3 regions of the Gordonia phthalatica genome follow, and region 1 is predicted to be linked to each of the others. Evidence: riboswitches for the same ligand, from Rfam matches in the RefSeq annotation. Region 1 holds a riboswitch; each other region holds the start of a gene.
What was found. Region 1 has a riboswitch for cobalamin ahead of ACH46_RS02550 (ABC transporter substrate-binding protein). Riboswitches for the same ligand answer to the same signal wherever they lie in the genome.
Positions count from the first base shown of each region.

Region 2: linked by a shared signal. The riboswitch ahead of ACH46_RS13645 (ABC transporter substrate-binding protein) and the one ahead of ACH46_RS02550 (ABC transporter substrate-binding protein) in region 1 are both predicted to bind cobalamin.
Region 3: linked by a shared signal. The riboswitch ahead of ACH46_RS17975 (cobaltochelatase subunit CobN) and the one ahead of ACH46_RS02550 (ABC transporter substrate-binding protein) in region 1 are both predicted to bind cobalamin.

Region 1 covers NZ_CP011853.1:549,864-554,353, forward strand. The annotation lists gene ACH46_RS02540 (ABC transporter ATP-binding protein) at 1-78, opposite strand, end outside; gene ACH46_RS02545 (iron ABC transporter permease) at 75-1,133, opposite strand; gene ACH46_RS02550 (ABC transporter substrate-binding protein) at 1,138-2,328, opposite strand; cobalamin riboswitch at 2,364-2,498, opposite strand; partial or broken gene ACH46_RS21840 (rhomboid-like protein) at 2,596-3,120, shown strand; gene ACH46_RS02555 (prolyl oligopeptidase family serine peptidase) at 3,217-4,490, opposite strand, start outside.
Region 2 covers NZ_CP011853.1:2,941,180-2,945,669, reverse strand. The annotation lists gene ACH46_RS13655 (glycine--tRNA ligase) at 1-586, shown strand, start outside; gene ACH46_RS13650 (maltokinase N-terminal cap-like domain-containing protein) at 652-1,191, opposite strand; gene ACH46_RS21485 (hypothetical protein) at 1,281-1,439, shown strand; cobalamin riboswitch at 1,471-1,649, shown strand; gene ACH46_RS13645 (ABC transporter substrate-binding protein) at 1,708-2,745, shown strand; gene ACH46_RS13640 (FecCD family ABC transporter permease) at 2,751-3,770, shown strand; gene ACH46_RS13635 (ABC transporter ATP-binding protein) at 3,767-4,490, shown strand, end outside.
Region 3 covers NZ_CP011853.1:3,811,500-3,815,989, reverse strand. The annotation lists gene ACH46_RS17985 (adenylate/guanylate cyclase domain-containing protein) at 1-15, shown strand, start outside; gene purT (formate-dependent phosphoribosylglycinamide formyltransferase) at 62-1,621, shown strand; cobalamin riboswitch at 1,749-1,940, shown strand; gene ACH46_RS17975 (cobaltochelatase subunit CobN) at 1,963-4,490, shown strand, end outside.

The DNA.
Region 1 (4,490 bases):
GCCGTGCCGGCCGCGGTAGCCGATCTCCACGTCGGACAGGATGAGTCCGGTGGCCGAGACGTGCGACGGGGCGCTCATACGGCTCCTCCCACCCGGCCGCGGACCAGGACGGTGATCACGATCGGGGCGCCGATGATGGCGGTGACGGCGTTGAGCGGCAGTGAATGATCGTTGCCCGGCAGCTCGCTGAGGATGGAGCACCACAGCGCCAGCAGGGCGCCGACCACCACGCAGCCGGGGATCAGGGTGCGGTGATTCGACGACCGGAACAGTCCGCGCGTGAGGTGCGGGACCACCAGACCGAGGAAGCCGATCGGCCCGCAGTAGGCGGTCACCACGCCGGTCATCAGGGCCGACGACGCGAGCGTGAGGGTCCGTGCCCAGCGCAGGTCGACCCCCATCGACCGCGCGTAGTTCTCGCCGAGCAGGAGGGCGTTGAGCGAGCGGGCCGTCGCGAAGCAGAGCACCGCGGTGCCGGCGACGAGGGGAATGAACACCCACATGTCCGACCAGACGGTGTTGCTGAAACTGCCCATGCCCCACTTCAGGAACTGCTGCACGGACTCTGGGGTGCTGGCGTACACGATCAGCACCGACACCATCGATGCGGTGACGGCGCCGACCATCACACCCACCAGCAGCAGGACCACCGCGTTGCGCACCCAGTGCGCCATGATCAGGACGACGCCGAGCACGACGGCCGCGCCGAGTGCGGCGGCGAGCACGGTGACCGTCCGACTGCCGCCCGCGAGACCGCTGGTGAACCCCGCCCACGACGCGCCCGACGCCATCACGACCACGGCGACGCCGAGGCTCGCGCCCGAGTTGGCGCCGAGGACGTACGGGTCGGCGAGCGCATTGCGGAACAGCGTCTGCATCTGCAGTCCGGCGACCGAGAGCGCGGCGCCGGCGAGGAGTGCCGTCACGACGCGGGGGAGGCGGACCTCGCGGACGATGAAGTCCCAGCCGGGATCGGCGGAGTGGCCACCCGCGAGGATGGACACGACGTCGTGCAGGGGGATCCACTCGGAGCCGACCGCGATGGCGATCGCGACGCTGACGACACACGCGATCAGTAGCGCGGACAGCAACAGGGCTGTCCGCGCGGGGTTCCTCCCGCTCACGACCGTCATGAGATCAGGACAGGCGCTGGTAGAACACGAACTGGTGGCTCGGGTACAGCTCGGGATGGATCAGGGCCGCGAGGTCGCCGAGGACCAGGTCGGGGCGCAGCACGCCGCGCTCCCAGAAGTCGTTGGCGCCGCTCGGGCTGACGGCCTTGGTGGAGTTCCACACGTTACTGGTGGCCTTGGTGAACGCGCGGTAGCGAGGCTCCTCGGCGAACAACGCCTTCAGAGTGTTGATGTCGGCGTTGTTGATGATCCACACGGTGGCGCCGGACTGGCGGGCGATCACCGTCTCCAGGCTCAGTTCGAGGCTGCCGGTGGAGGTGTCGTCGGCCCACGGGCTGGTGCCGCCGGCCGCCTCGACCAGGTTGCTCGAATAGCTGGCGCCGCCCGGGCGGGTCCACTTGCCGGAGAAGACACTGCCCTGCAGGACGTCGACCTTCGGCGCACCCTTCACCTTCTCGGCGACCTCCAGGTAGCCCTTCTTGATGCCGGAGTAGGTGTCGGCGGCCTTCTTCTCGGTGCCGGTCAGGGCGGCGAAGAACTTGATCCATTCGGCGCGCCCGAGGGGACTCTGCTCCAGCCAGTCGGCGTCGGCCAGGACCGGGATCCCGGCCTTCGCGATCTTGGCGTAGGCGGGGTCGTCGAAGCCCGCGGAGACCAGGACGTCGGGGTGGCCGGTGATGACGTCCTCGGTCTTGACGGTGGTGCCGTCGGCGTAGCCGCGGACCTTGCCCTCGCTGATCCGGTCGCGGACCTGCTGATTCGAGACGTAGTCGGCGTTGGCGACACCGGTCACCACGTCGACTCGATCGAGTGCGGCCATCGACGGCAGCTGTGTGGTGGAGCCCGAGTACATGCTCCGGATCGGCGTCTGGACGGTCGGCGCACCGGCGAGGTCGCCGGTCAGCTTCGGCGTCGGGGCACCGCACCGGACCAGCACGTACTTGGCGGGCTCGGCACCGGGATACGGCTCGGCGACCGTCACCACCTGGTACGAGCGGTGATAGTCGATGGTGAAGCCGGTGGCGTCCTCGATCGTCGACTTGTCGGGGAAGTAGTCCTTCGACGCGTCGAAGTCCGTGATGCAGTCGCGGGAGGCGCCGGCGTCGGTGGACGTGCTGCTGGAGCAGCCGGTGGCCACGAGCGGGACGAGGACCGCCGCGGTGGCGAGCAGGACCTTCAGACGTGGGGCGCGCATGTCGGTATTTCCTCCCTGGGGTGACTCCGCCCCGGGCCGGGGATCAGCGATGCGCGAGTGTCTGACTGCTGCTTCGCGGGGAGCAGATCACAGTGGCGGGACCGTGCCGGAATCGCACCGGCTTCCTCGCATGTCATCGCTGGATGACCAGGCAAATCTAACACGCAGCGCGGACCGTCCGATCGGCCCGGATCGGCGTACCGTGAGACGGTGACCGGCGCCACGGGTTCGAGCAGAGCAGGATGGGTGCGCCGTGCCGCCGCGGCGGTGGGCCGTTGGATCCGCAGCGCGCCGATCACCTACTCGTGGCTGACGCTCCTGCTCGCGACGACGATCGCACAGCACACCCTGCCGCCGGAGCGGCTCGACCGCATCCTGGATCGCCGCTCCACCAACCTGGCCAACTTGCAGCATCATCCGATCCGGGCGCTCGTCGGGAGCCTGTTCTGGCTCGACGGCGCCTACTGGCTGCCCTACGTCGTGGGCTTCACCGTCTTCCTCGGCGTCGCCGAACGGTGGCTCGGCTGGTGGCGGTTCCTGGTCGTGGGCCTGGGCGGACACGTTCTCGCGTCGATCCTCAGCCAGGGTCTCGTCGGCGCCGCGATCGTCGACGGCCGTGCGCCCGCCGACCTCGCGACCATCGTCGACGTCGGCGTCAGCTACTTCATGGCAGCGGTGATCGGGGTGCTCGCGTATCGGATTCCGCGACCCTGGCGGTGGATCTACCTCGCGGGCTGCCTGGTCTCGTTCGCGCCGCCGGTGATCGTGGATCCGGTGACCTTCACCGACGTCGGCCACGCGATCGCGCTGCTGATCGGGTTCGCGATGTACCCGATCGTGCGCGGCAGGCCGGTCGCCGACGTCGACCGGCCTGCCGCACCGCCTCCGTCAGTTGGGGTCGACGCTGCCGATGGTCCGCCACAGGAACTCGTAGCTCAGCGCCGACTTGAACGCCGCCTGCCGGTTGTCGGCGGCGCCGCCGTGCCCGCCCTCGATGTTCTCGTAGTAGCGGACCGGATAGCCGAGCTCCTCCATCCGGGCGACGAACTTGCGGGCGTGGCCGGGATGCACGCGGTCGTCGCGAGTGGAGGTCGTCATCAGGAACGCGGGCATCGGGAGGCCGGCGCGCAGTCGTTGATAGGGCGAGTACTGCGAGATGAACTCCCACTCCGCCGGATCGTCGGGGTCGCCGTACTCGGCCATCCACGACGCGCCGGCCAGCAGCAGGTGATAGCGCCGCATGTCCAGGAGCGGGACCGAGCACACCAGTGCGCCGAACAGTTCCGGGTAGCTGGTGGCCATCACACCCATCAGCAGGCCCCCGTTGGAGCCGCCCTGAGCCGCCAGCTGCGGGGTGGTCGTGAGACCGCGCGCCACCAGATCACGTGCCACGGCGGCGAAGTCCTCGTAGACCAGGTGGCGGCCGGCCTTCTGCGCCTGCGTGTGCCACTCCGGTCCGTACTCGCCGCCGCCGCGGATGTTCGTCATCACGTACACGCCGCCGCGGGCGATCCAGTTGCGGCCCGCGATGCCGAGGTAGCTGGGCGTCATCGCGTTCTCGAAACCGCCGTACCCGTACTGCAGTGCGGGGCCGGATGCGACGTCGTCGCGCTTGATGACGAAGTAGGGGATCTGCGTGCCGTCGTCGGACGTCGCGAAGAACTGCTGTGTGGAGACGTCCGACGAGTCGTAGGCGGCGGGCGTCGCCTTGATCACCGCGACGCCACCGGTGGTCGTGCCCTGCAGCAGGCTGGGCGCCTGCGTGAAACTGCTCGCCGACAGCCAGATCTCGTCACTGTCGTCCGGATCGGCGTCGAGCACGCCGAGCGTGGCGAGCTCCGGCAGGCCGTCGAGCTCGACGGGCTCCCAGGTACCGAGGGTGAGGACCTCGATGCGGGTCGCGACGTCGTGCAGGGTGACGAGCACGAGGTGCGACTTCGTGTACGCGTGATCCTGCAGGCTGGTGTGCGCATCAGGGGTGAACAGGACGGTGTGCGTGCGGTCGCCGGTCAGATAGGCGGGGTAGTCGAAGACCAGGAGCGTTCCGGCCGGGTACTCGGTGCCGTCGACCGTCCACGGCGATCGGGTCAGCACTGTCAGCCAGTCGAGGCGGACGTCGTAGTGGGCGTCGGTCGGGACGTCGATGCGGATCAGTTCGTCGT
Region 2 (4,490 bases), 2.0 Mb from region 1:
CGATGTCGAGTACAAGTTCGGCTTCGGCGGCAACCCGTGGGGCGAGCTCGAGGGCGTCGCGAACCGCACCGACTACGACCTCAAGACGCACAGTGAGGCGTCGGGCGAGGACCTCATCTACTTCGATCAGGCCAGCGGTGAGAAGTACACGCCGTATGTGATCGAGCCCGCAGCCGGCCTCGGCCGGTCGATGATGGCCTTCCTCTGCGACGCCTACACCGAGGAGCAGGTGCCGAACGCCAAGGGCGGCACCGACACCCGCACCATGCTGAAGCTCGATCGCCGCCTCGCGCCGGTCAAGGCCGCGGTTCTGCCGCTCTCGCGCAACGAGAAGCTGTCGCCGAAGGCCCGCGACCTCGCCGCCGAGCTCCGCAAGCACTGGAACGTCGACTTCGATGACGCCCAGGGCATCGGCAAGCGCTACCGCCGCCAGGACGAGATCGGCACGCCGTTCTGCGTCACCGTCGACTTCGACACGCTCGACGACCAGGCCGTCACCATCCGTGAGCGCGACACCATGAGCCAGGAGCGCGTCGCCCTCGACAAGGTTGTCGAGTACCTCGGCGGCAAGCTGATCGGCTGCTGACCGCAACGACTCGAAACCCCCGCAACGGTTCGTCAGAACGGTTGCGGGGGTTCGTCGTCTGAGTGCTACCGCAGCGCGGCGACGATCCCTTCGCCGCCGTCCCACGACGCGATCAGGCGGGCGCTGCCGGAGACGGGGGAGCTGAGGTCGTCGCTGAAGGCGAGGGCCTGCGTCGCGGCGTCGCCCTCCACGCGGAGTCGGATCGGGTTGTCGCGCGGGACCACGGTGCCGTCGGCCATCCGGACCTCGAGGGACGCCTGCGGCTGCTCGCCGCGCAGCGCCCGGGTGTAGCAGTCGACGGCGACGGGGTCGGCGGCCGCCTCGTACACCCAGCGGTCGCCGAGGACCGAGTGCTTCATCGTCGCGATGAGGTACTCGTCGGCGCCCGGCAGCGGGGCCGCGCGATAGGTGACCGGGATGTGCAGCGGGCGACCGGCGCGCTCCACCAGCAGTCCCTCGACGCCCACTTCGCCGTCGGGGTCGTCGAACCGGTAGCCGCCGAGCATCTCGACCTCGCCGGCCTCGCCCCACGGGACGCTGTCGAGGTACTCGGTGACGAGTTCGAGTTTGGTCGGGGTGATCGTCGCCTGATGAAGCAGTGCCATGGGATGAGAGTCTACGACGCGGCCGCCCACCGAGGCTGATCTAATGGGCACCGAACCGCACCCGACACGCTCCACCGGAAGGACCGTCCGTGAATCCCAAACTCATCATGATCTTGAGCGGCGTGCTGATGATCATCGCCGCCGGAATGATGGTGGGCAAAGGAGAGTGGACGATGATGGCCGTCGTGCTGCCGATCTGGTTCGCGATCCTCGGCATCTGGTGGTACCGCGAACGCACCCGCGAGTAACCGGGCGGGATTCTCCTCGGCCGCGACCGCCGGATATGATGGCCCCGCCAGCGCACCCGATTCGTCGGGTAGGGAATCCGGTGGGAATCCGGGACTGACGCGCAGCGGTGAGAGCGACGCTCCGGGCACATGTCACTGGATTGCATCTGGGAAGACGTCCGACAGCGGTAGACCTCGAGTCCGAAGACCTGCTGGCTCGCGCGGGCCCAGAACCCCGCGGGATCGCAGACGAGCTTCGCGTTCTACAGCTCGCGGCCCGAAGGACACCATGCAGTACCACTCTCGCCGTGCGCTGATCGGCGCCGCGGCTCTCTCCAGTTCCATCGCCCTGCTCGTCGGCTGCGGATCGGCCGACGACCCGTCCACCACCCCGGCCGTCGCCGGCTACCCGGTATCGCTGGTCGACTGCGGCCAGACGGTCACCGTGGACGCGCCGCCCCGGCGCATCGTCTCCCTGAACCAGGGGACCACCGAAGCGCTGCTGTCGCTGGGACTCGGCGATCGGATGGCGGGCACCGCCACATGGACCGACCCGATCCTGCCGTCGCTCGCGGCCGAGAACGCGAAGGTCAAGCGCATCTCCGACGACTGGCCGTCGTTCGAGTCGGTGCTCGCCGAAGAGCCGGACCTGGTGACCGCCTCGTTCACGTCCACTTTCGACAAGGGCGGCACCGCGCCCCGCGCACGCTTCACCGAGCTCGGCGTCCCCACCTACCTAGCGCCCTCTGACTGTGAGGGGAAGCAGTCCGACACCGGCGGCGACGGGACCCGCACCTCCGCGTTCACGATGGACCTGGTCTACAAGGAGATCACGCAGCTCGGAGCCCTGACCGGAACCGCGGACCGTGCCGCCGAGGTCGTCGCCGGACTGAAGGAACGCATCAGGGCAGCGGCCGCCTCGACGCACGCGCAGGGCACCACTGTCCTGTACTGGTTCTCGGACTCGGAGTCGCCGTACATCGCGGGTTGCTGCGGTGCGCCCGGCGTCATCACCCGCGAGCTCGGCCTCACCAACGTCTTCGACGACACGCACGCCGAATGGCCGCAGATCAGTTGGGAGGAGGTCGCCGCCCGCAACCCGCAGGTCCTGGTGATCGGCGACCTGACGCGGGACATCCAGTCCGGTGAGTCGGCGCGCACGAAGATCGCGTTCCTGGAGTCCAACCCGGTCACCCGGGAAATGGATGCGGTGAAGAACAAGCGGTACATCATCGCGGCCGGCGCGGAGCTGAACCCGTCGCTGCGCACCGCCTACGGGGTCGAGAACGTGGCCGACGGGTTGACGAAGCTCGGTTTGAGCAAGTGACGGTGATCCGGACGCGGCCCGCCGCAGTCGCCGGGCTCTGGCTCGGCGGTCTGCTGCTGCTCTTGCTGTCGATCGGCTTCGCGATCACCATCGGGCCGTCGAGCCTGGGACTGTCGGACGTGGTGCGGTCGGTGCGGGCCGAGGTGTTCGGCGGCGATTCGGGGCTGTCGAAACTGCATGAGTCGATCATCTGGCGACTGCGCCTGCCGCAGTCGGTGCTGGCCGCCGTTTGCGGCGCCGGACTCGCGGTGTGCGGTGGCGTCCTGCAGTCGCTGCTGCGCAATCCACTCGCCGACCCGTTCGTCCTCGGAGTCTCGTCGGGAGCATCGGTGGGCGCGGTGTCGGTGATCCTCCTCGGCGTGGGTGCCGGTGTCATCGGCATGGCGGGCGGCGCCTTCCTCGGTGCGGTCGCCGCCTTCGCCGTGGTGCTGGTGCTGGCCCGGCTCGCGGGCGGCACCACCGATCGCGTCGTGCTCGCGGGCATCGCGGCCACCCAACTGTTCTCGGCGCTGACCTCGTTCATCGTGTACTCGTCGGCCGACGCCGAACAGACGCGCAGCGTGCTGTTCTGGTTGCTCGGCTCGCTGTCGTCGCCGTCGTGGACGGAGGTGGCCGTCTGCGGTGCGGCGACGGCGATCGGGCTCGTGGTGTGCGTCCTGACCGCGGGGGCGCTCGACGCGTTCTCGTTCGGGAACGACGCGGCCGCGGCCCTCGGCATCGACGTCACCCGCATCCGGCTGGTCCTGCTGACGGTCACCGCGCTGATGACGGCGGTCATCGTCAGCGTGTCCGGCGCGATCGGGTTCGTCGGCCTGGTGCTGCCGCACGCGGCCCGGGCGGTGGTCGGCGTGCGGCATCGGGTCATGATGCCGACGCTGGCGATCATGGGAGCGCTGTTCCTGGTGTGGGCGGATGTCGTGGGGCGCGTGGTGATCGCGCCGCGCGAACTCCCGATCGGCGTGATCACCGCGATCGTCGGCGTGCCGATGTTCGTGCTGGTCCTCATCAGGCAGGGGCGTCGATGAACCTGCAGGCGTGCGAGGTCGGCTGGGACCTGGGGCGACGGACCATCCTGTCGGGGGTGAACATCGACGTGGCGCCCGGTGAGATCGTCGGGCTGATCGGGCCGAACGGGTCGGGGAAGTCGTCGCTGCTGCGGCTCCTCGCCGGTCTGCGACGACCGACGCGGGGGACCGTGTCGCTCGACGGCGTCGCCATCGGTGCGCTGCCGCGGCGCGCCGTCGCACAACGCATCGCCGTCGTCGAACAGGCCGCGGTCACCGACCAGAACCCCACCGTTCTCGACGTGCTGGAACTGGGTCGGACGCCGCACCGGAGGTCGTGGAGCGCCGGATCCAGGCGGGACGCGGAGATCATCGGAGCCGTCTCCCGCGACACCGAGATCGAGAGTCTGCTCGACGCGCAGTACAACGCGTTGTCCGGCGGGGAACGACAGCGGGTGCAGATCGCGCGGGCCTTCGTGCAGGAACCGCGGGTCATGCTCCTCGACGAGCCGACCAATCACCTCGACATCAAGTATCAGCTGAGCCTGCTGGAACTGGTGTCCGCGCACGTCCGCCGGACCGACGCCTCGGCGGTCATCGCGCTGCACGACCTCAACCTCGCCGCCATGTTCTGCGACCGGGTCGTCGTCCTCGCCGACGGCCGGGTGATCGAGAACGGCACGCCCGACCGGACCATCACCGCGGAGACCGTCGACGCGGTGTTCGGGGTGCGGGCACGGA
Region 3 (4,490 bases), 1.2 Mb from region 1:
GCGTCTATCGCTTGAACGGGCAAGCGTGTTCAATGCCACGTCCGACCGTAGACTCATCGACATGGTTGCAAAGGTGATCGGGACGCCGCTGAGTGCGAATGCGGTGAAGGTGTTGCTGCTCGGATCCGGTGAGCTCGGCAAGGAGGTCACGATCGCGCTGCAGCGCCTCGGGGTGGAGGTGGTCGCCGTCGACCGGTACGCGGACGCGCCCGCTCACCAGGTGGCGCACCACGCCGAGGTCATCGACATGACCGACGCGAAGCAGGTGCGCGCCGTCATCGAGAAGCACCGCCCGGACTACGTGCTGCCGGAGATCGAGGCCATCGCCACCGAGGCCCTCGAAGCCGTCGAGGCAGAGGGCATCGCGGAGGTGATCCCGAGCGCCAAGGCCGTCTCGGCGACCCTCAATCGCGAACGGCTCCGTCGCCTCGTCGACGAGGAGCTCGGCATCCCGACCTCGCCGTACCTGTTCGCAGGATCGCTGGAGGAGATGCGGACCGCGGTCGGCAGCATCGGGTTCCCGTGCGTGGTGAAGCCGGTGATGTCGTCGTCGGGCAAGGGGCAGTCCGTCGTGAAGGGACCGGACGACGTCGACGCCGCGTGGGAGTACGCACGGACCGGCGCCCGCGTCGACAACGAGCGGGTGATCGTCGAAGGGTTCGTCGAGTTCGACTACGAGATCACTCTGCTGACCGTCCGCGCGATCGATCCCGCGACCGGGGCGCTCACCACCTATTTCTGCGAGCCGATCGGTCACCGCCAGGTGGACGGCGACTATGTGGAGAGCTGGCAGCCGCAGCCGATGAGCCTGCCCGCCTACGACATCTCCCGCTCCATCGCCGCCCGCGTCGTGAACGCGATGGGGCGCGGCGAGTTCGGTGGTCGGGGCGTCTTCGGTGTCGAACTGTTCGTGAAGGGCGACGAGGTCTACTTCTCCGAGGTCAGCCCCCGCCCGCACGACACCGGCCTGGTGACCCTCGCATCGCAGCGGCTGTCGGAGTTCGAACTCCACGCCCGCGCCGTTCTGGGTCTGCCGGTGTCGACTGCGACGCGCGGTCCCGGCGCGTCGGCCGTGATCTACGGGCAGCACGAGGACAAGGGGATCGCATTCGCCGGCGTCGCGGACGCCCTCGCCGATCCCGATGTGGACCTGCGCCTGTTCGGGAAGCCCGAGAGCTTCGCACGACGACGTGTCGGCGTCGCCGTGGCGACCGCCCCGACCGTGGAGGGGGCGCGCCGCAAGGCCGGGCACGCCGCCGGCCTGGTGAAGCCGCTCCCGTCGAACCACGAGGACCGCGTGGAGCCGACCGAGATCAAGCCGGTCCCGACGCCCGCGCCCAAGCCAGCCGATGCCGGACCGGCGTCCGAGGGGCCCGCCGACGAGGCCAAGACCGAGATGATCGAGGCGAGCCCGCAGATCGCGCGACGTCCCGAGCAGCCGATCCGCCGCGACGCGCCCCCGATGCCGCGCCCGCCGATGCCGCCCGGCCCGCCCATGCGCCCCGCTCCCGCCGGTCAGCCCGGACCGCGCGGTCCCGTCGGCCCCGGCGGCCAGCGTCCCGCAGGTCCGCCGCCGCCCCGTCCGGGCTTCCCGCCCCAGGGTCCGCCTCCGCGCGGGTGACGACATTGTCGGCTGACGATCAACGGTGTTCGATGTGACCACCGCGCGGTCACATCGAACACTGTTGATGGTGGAGGTACGAGCGCATCGAGGTAGCCGCGGGCTGGGGCCGACGAACGCCATTCGGTACCGTTGACGCAGTCGTGGTGTTCGGGAAGCCGGTTCGATGCCGGCGCGGCCCTCGCCACTGTAACCGCCGAGGAAGGCGGTCCTCGCGTGCACTTTCACGGTGCACGGGCCACTGGACGCGAGTCTGGGAAGGTCGACCGCCCGCCGATGACGCGGAAGCCAGGAGACCGGCCACGGCGTAATGGTTCCACGAGGGTTTTGGAGAACTCACCATGCGCGTTGCCCTGTTGTCGACGTCGGACACCGACCTGATCTCTGCCCGAGCCAGCGGTGCCGACTTCCGCTGGCTCAACCCGTCTCGCGCCACCGTCGCCCAGCTCGGCGAGGCCGCTGCCGAGGCGGACCTGACGGTGGTTCGGCTGCTCGGCTCCGTCCAGGAGTACGCCGACGAGCTCGACGCGATCCGGGAGCATGGCAAGCCGGTCGTCGTGCTCGGCGGGGAGCAGACGCCCAACGCCGAGCTGATGGCGGCGTCGACCGTCCCGACCGGCGTCGCCGCCGACGCCCACCGGTACCTCACCGAAGGCGGCCCCGCCAACCTGCGACAGCTCCACGCGTTCCTCTGCGACACCGTCCTGTTGACCGGTGAGGGCTTCGAGCCGCCGGAGACCATCCCGACCTGGGGACACCTCGCACGACCGTCCGCGGGCGACGGCCCGCGCGTCGGCGTCCTCTACTACCGCGCCCACCACGCCAGCGGGAACACCGACTTCGTTCACGGCCTCTGCGACGCGATCGACGCGCGCGACGCCGTCGCCGTCCCGATCTTCGCGGGCTCGCTGCGCACCGCGTCGGACGACCTCTACGCCGAACTCGGCACCCTCGATGCGGTGGTGGTGACGGTCCTCGCCGCCGGCGGCAGCACGCCCGCGGCGGCGAGCGCGGGCCAGGACGACGAGGCCTGGGACGTCGCGCGGATGGCCGACCTCGACATCCCCGTCCTGCAGGGACTGTGCCTGACCAGCAGTCGCGCCGACTGGGCGGCGTCCGACGACGGCGTCACCCCGATGGACTACGCCAGCCAGGTGGCGATCCCCGAGTTCGACGGCCGCATCATCACGGTCCCGTTCTCGTTCAAGGAGATCGACGAGGACGGCCTGCCGCACTACGTCGCCGACTCCGAACGCGCCGCGCGGGTGGCGGGCATCGCGGTGAACCACGCCCGGCTGCGTCGCACCGCCAACGCCGACAAGCGGATCGCCGTCATGCTCAGCGCCTACCCGACCAAGCATGCCCGGATCGGCAACGCCGTCGGCCTCGACACCCCGGTCAGCGCGATCCGCGTGCTCCGCGCGATGCGAGCGCTCGGCTACGACCTCGGCGACGGCAACGACGTCACGGCCATCCTCGATCAGGCCGACGCCTCGGGCGACGACACCGCGGCAGGCGACGCCCTGATCCACGCGCTCATCGCCGCCGGCGGGCAGGACGAGGAGTGGCTGACCACCGCGCAACTCACCGACGCGCACGTGCGCGTGAGCAAGGCCGACTACGACGAGTGGACTGCCGACCTCCCACAGGACCTGCGCGACGGCATGACGCAGGCGTGGGGGCCGTCGCCCGGCGAGCTGTTCGTCAACGACGCCGGCGAGATCGTCCTCGCCACCCTGCAGGCCGGGAACGTCGTGATCATGATCCAGCCGCCGCGCGGCTTCGGCGAGAACCCCGTCGCGATCTACCACGAGCCCGACCTCGCGCCCAGCCACCACTACCTCGCCGCCTATCGCTGGGTGGCGCACGGATTCGGCGCGCACGCCGTCGTCCACCTCGGCAAACACGGTTCGATGGAGTGGCTGCCGGGCAAGAACGCAGCCCTCTCCTCGGGATGCGGAACCGACGCCGCGATCGCCGACCTGCCGCTGATCTACCCGTTCCTCGTCAACGATCCCGGCGAGGGCGCACAGGCCAAGCGTCGCGCGCACGCGACGATCGTCGACCACCTGGTGCCGCCGATGGCGCGCGCGGAGTCATACGGCGACATCGCCCGGCTCGAGGGGCTGCTGGAGGAGTACGACCGCATCAACGCGATGGACCCCGGCAAGCTCGCCGCGATCCGCGGCGAGATCTGGCAGCTGATGCACGCCGCCGAGATGCACCGCGACCTCGGCCTCGATGAGCGACCCGACGACGAGGCCTTCGACGACTTCCTGCTGCACGTCGACGGCTGGCTGTGCGAGATCAAGGACGCCCAGATCCGCGACGGCCTGCACATTCTCGGGCAGGCGCCCGACGGCGAGGCGCGGGTGAACCTGGTCCTCGCGATCCTGCGCGCCGCACAGATGTGGGGCGGGCAGAAGGGGGCGGTGCCGGGACTGCGGACCGCGCTCCACGGCGGCGACATCGCCGACCTCCCGCTCCCGCAGATCGACCAGCTCGAAGCGCAGGCCCGCGACCTGATCGAAGCGATGGAGAAGCGCGGCTGGGATCCCGCCGACGCTGCCCGCCTGCACGACGACCCGGCCGTCGCGGCGGTCCTCGAGTTCGCCGCCACCCAGGTGGTGCCCCGACTGAACAGCACCGTCGACGAGCTCGACGCCCTGCTGCACGCGCTCGACGGCGGCTTCGTCCCCGCGGGTCCTTCGGGGTCGCCGCTGCGCGGCCTGGTCAACGTGCTCCCGACCGGCCGGAACTTCTACACCGTCGACCCGCGCGCGGTCCCGTCGCGCCTGGCGTGGGAGACCGGGCAGGCGATGGCCGAGTCGCTGATCTCGCGCTACCTGGACGACGAGGGTGCCTACCC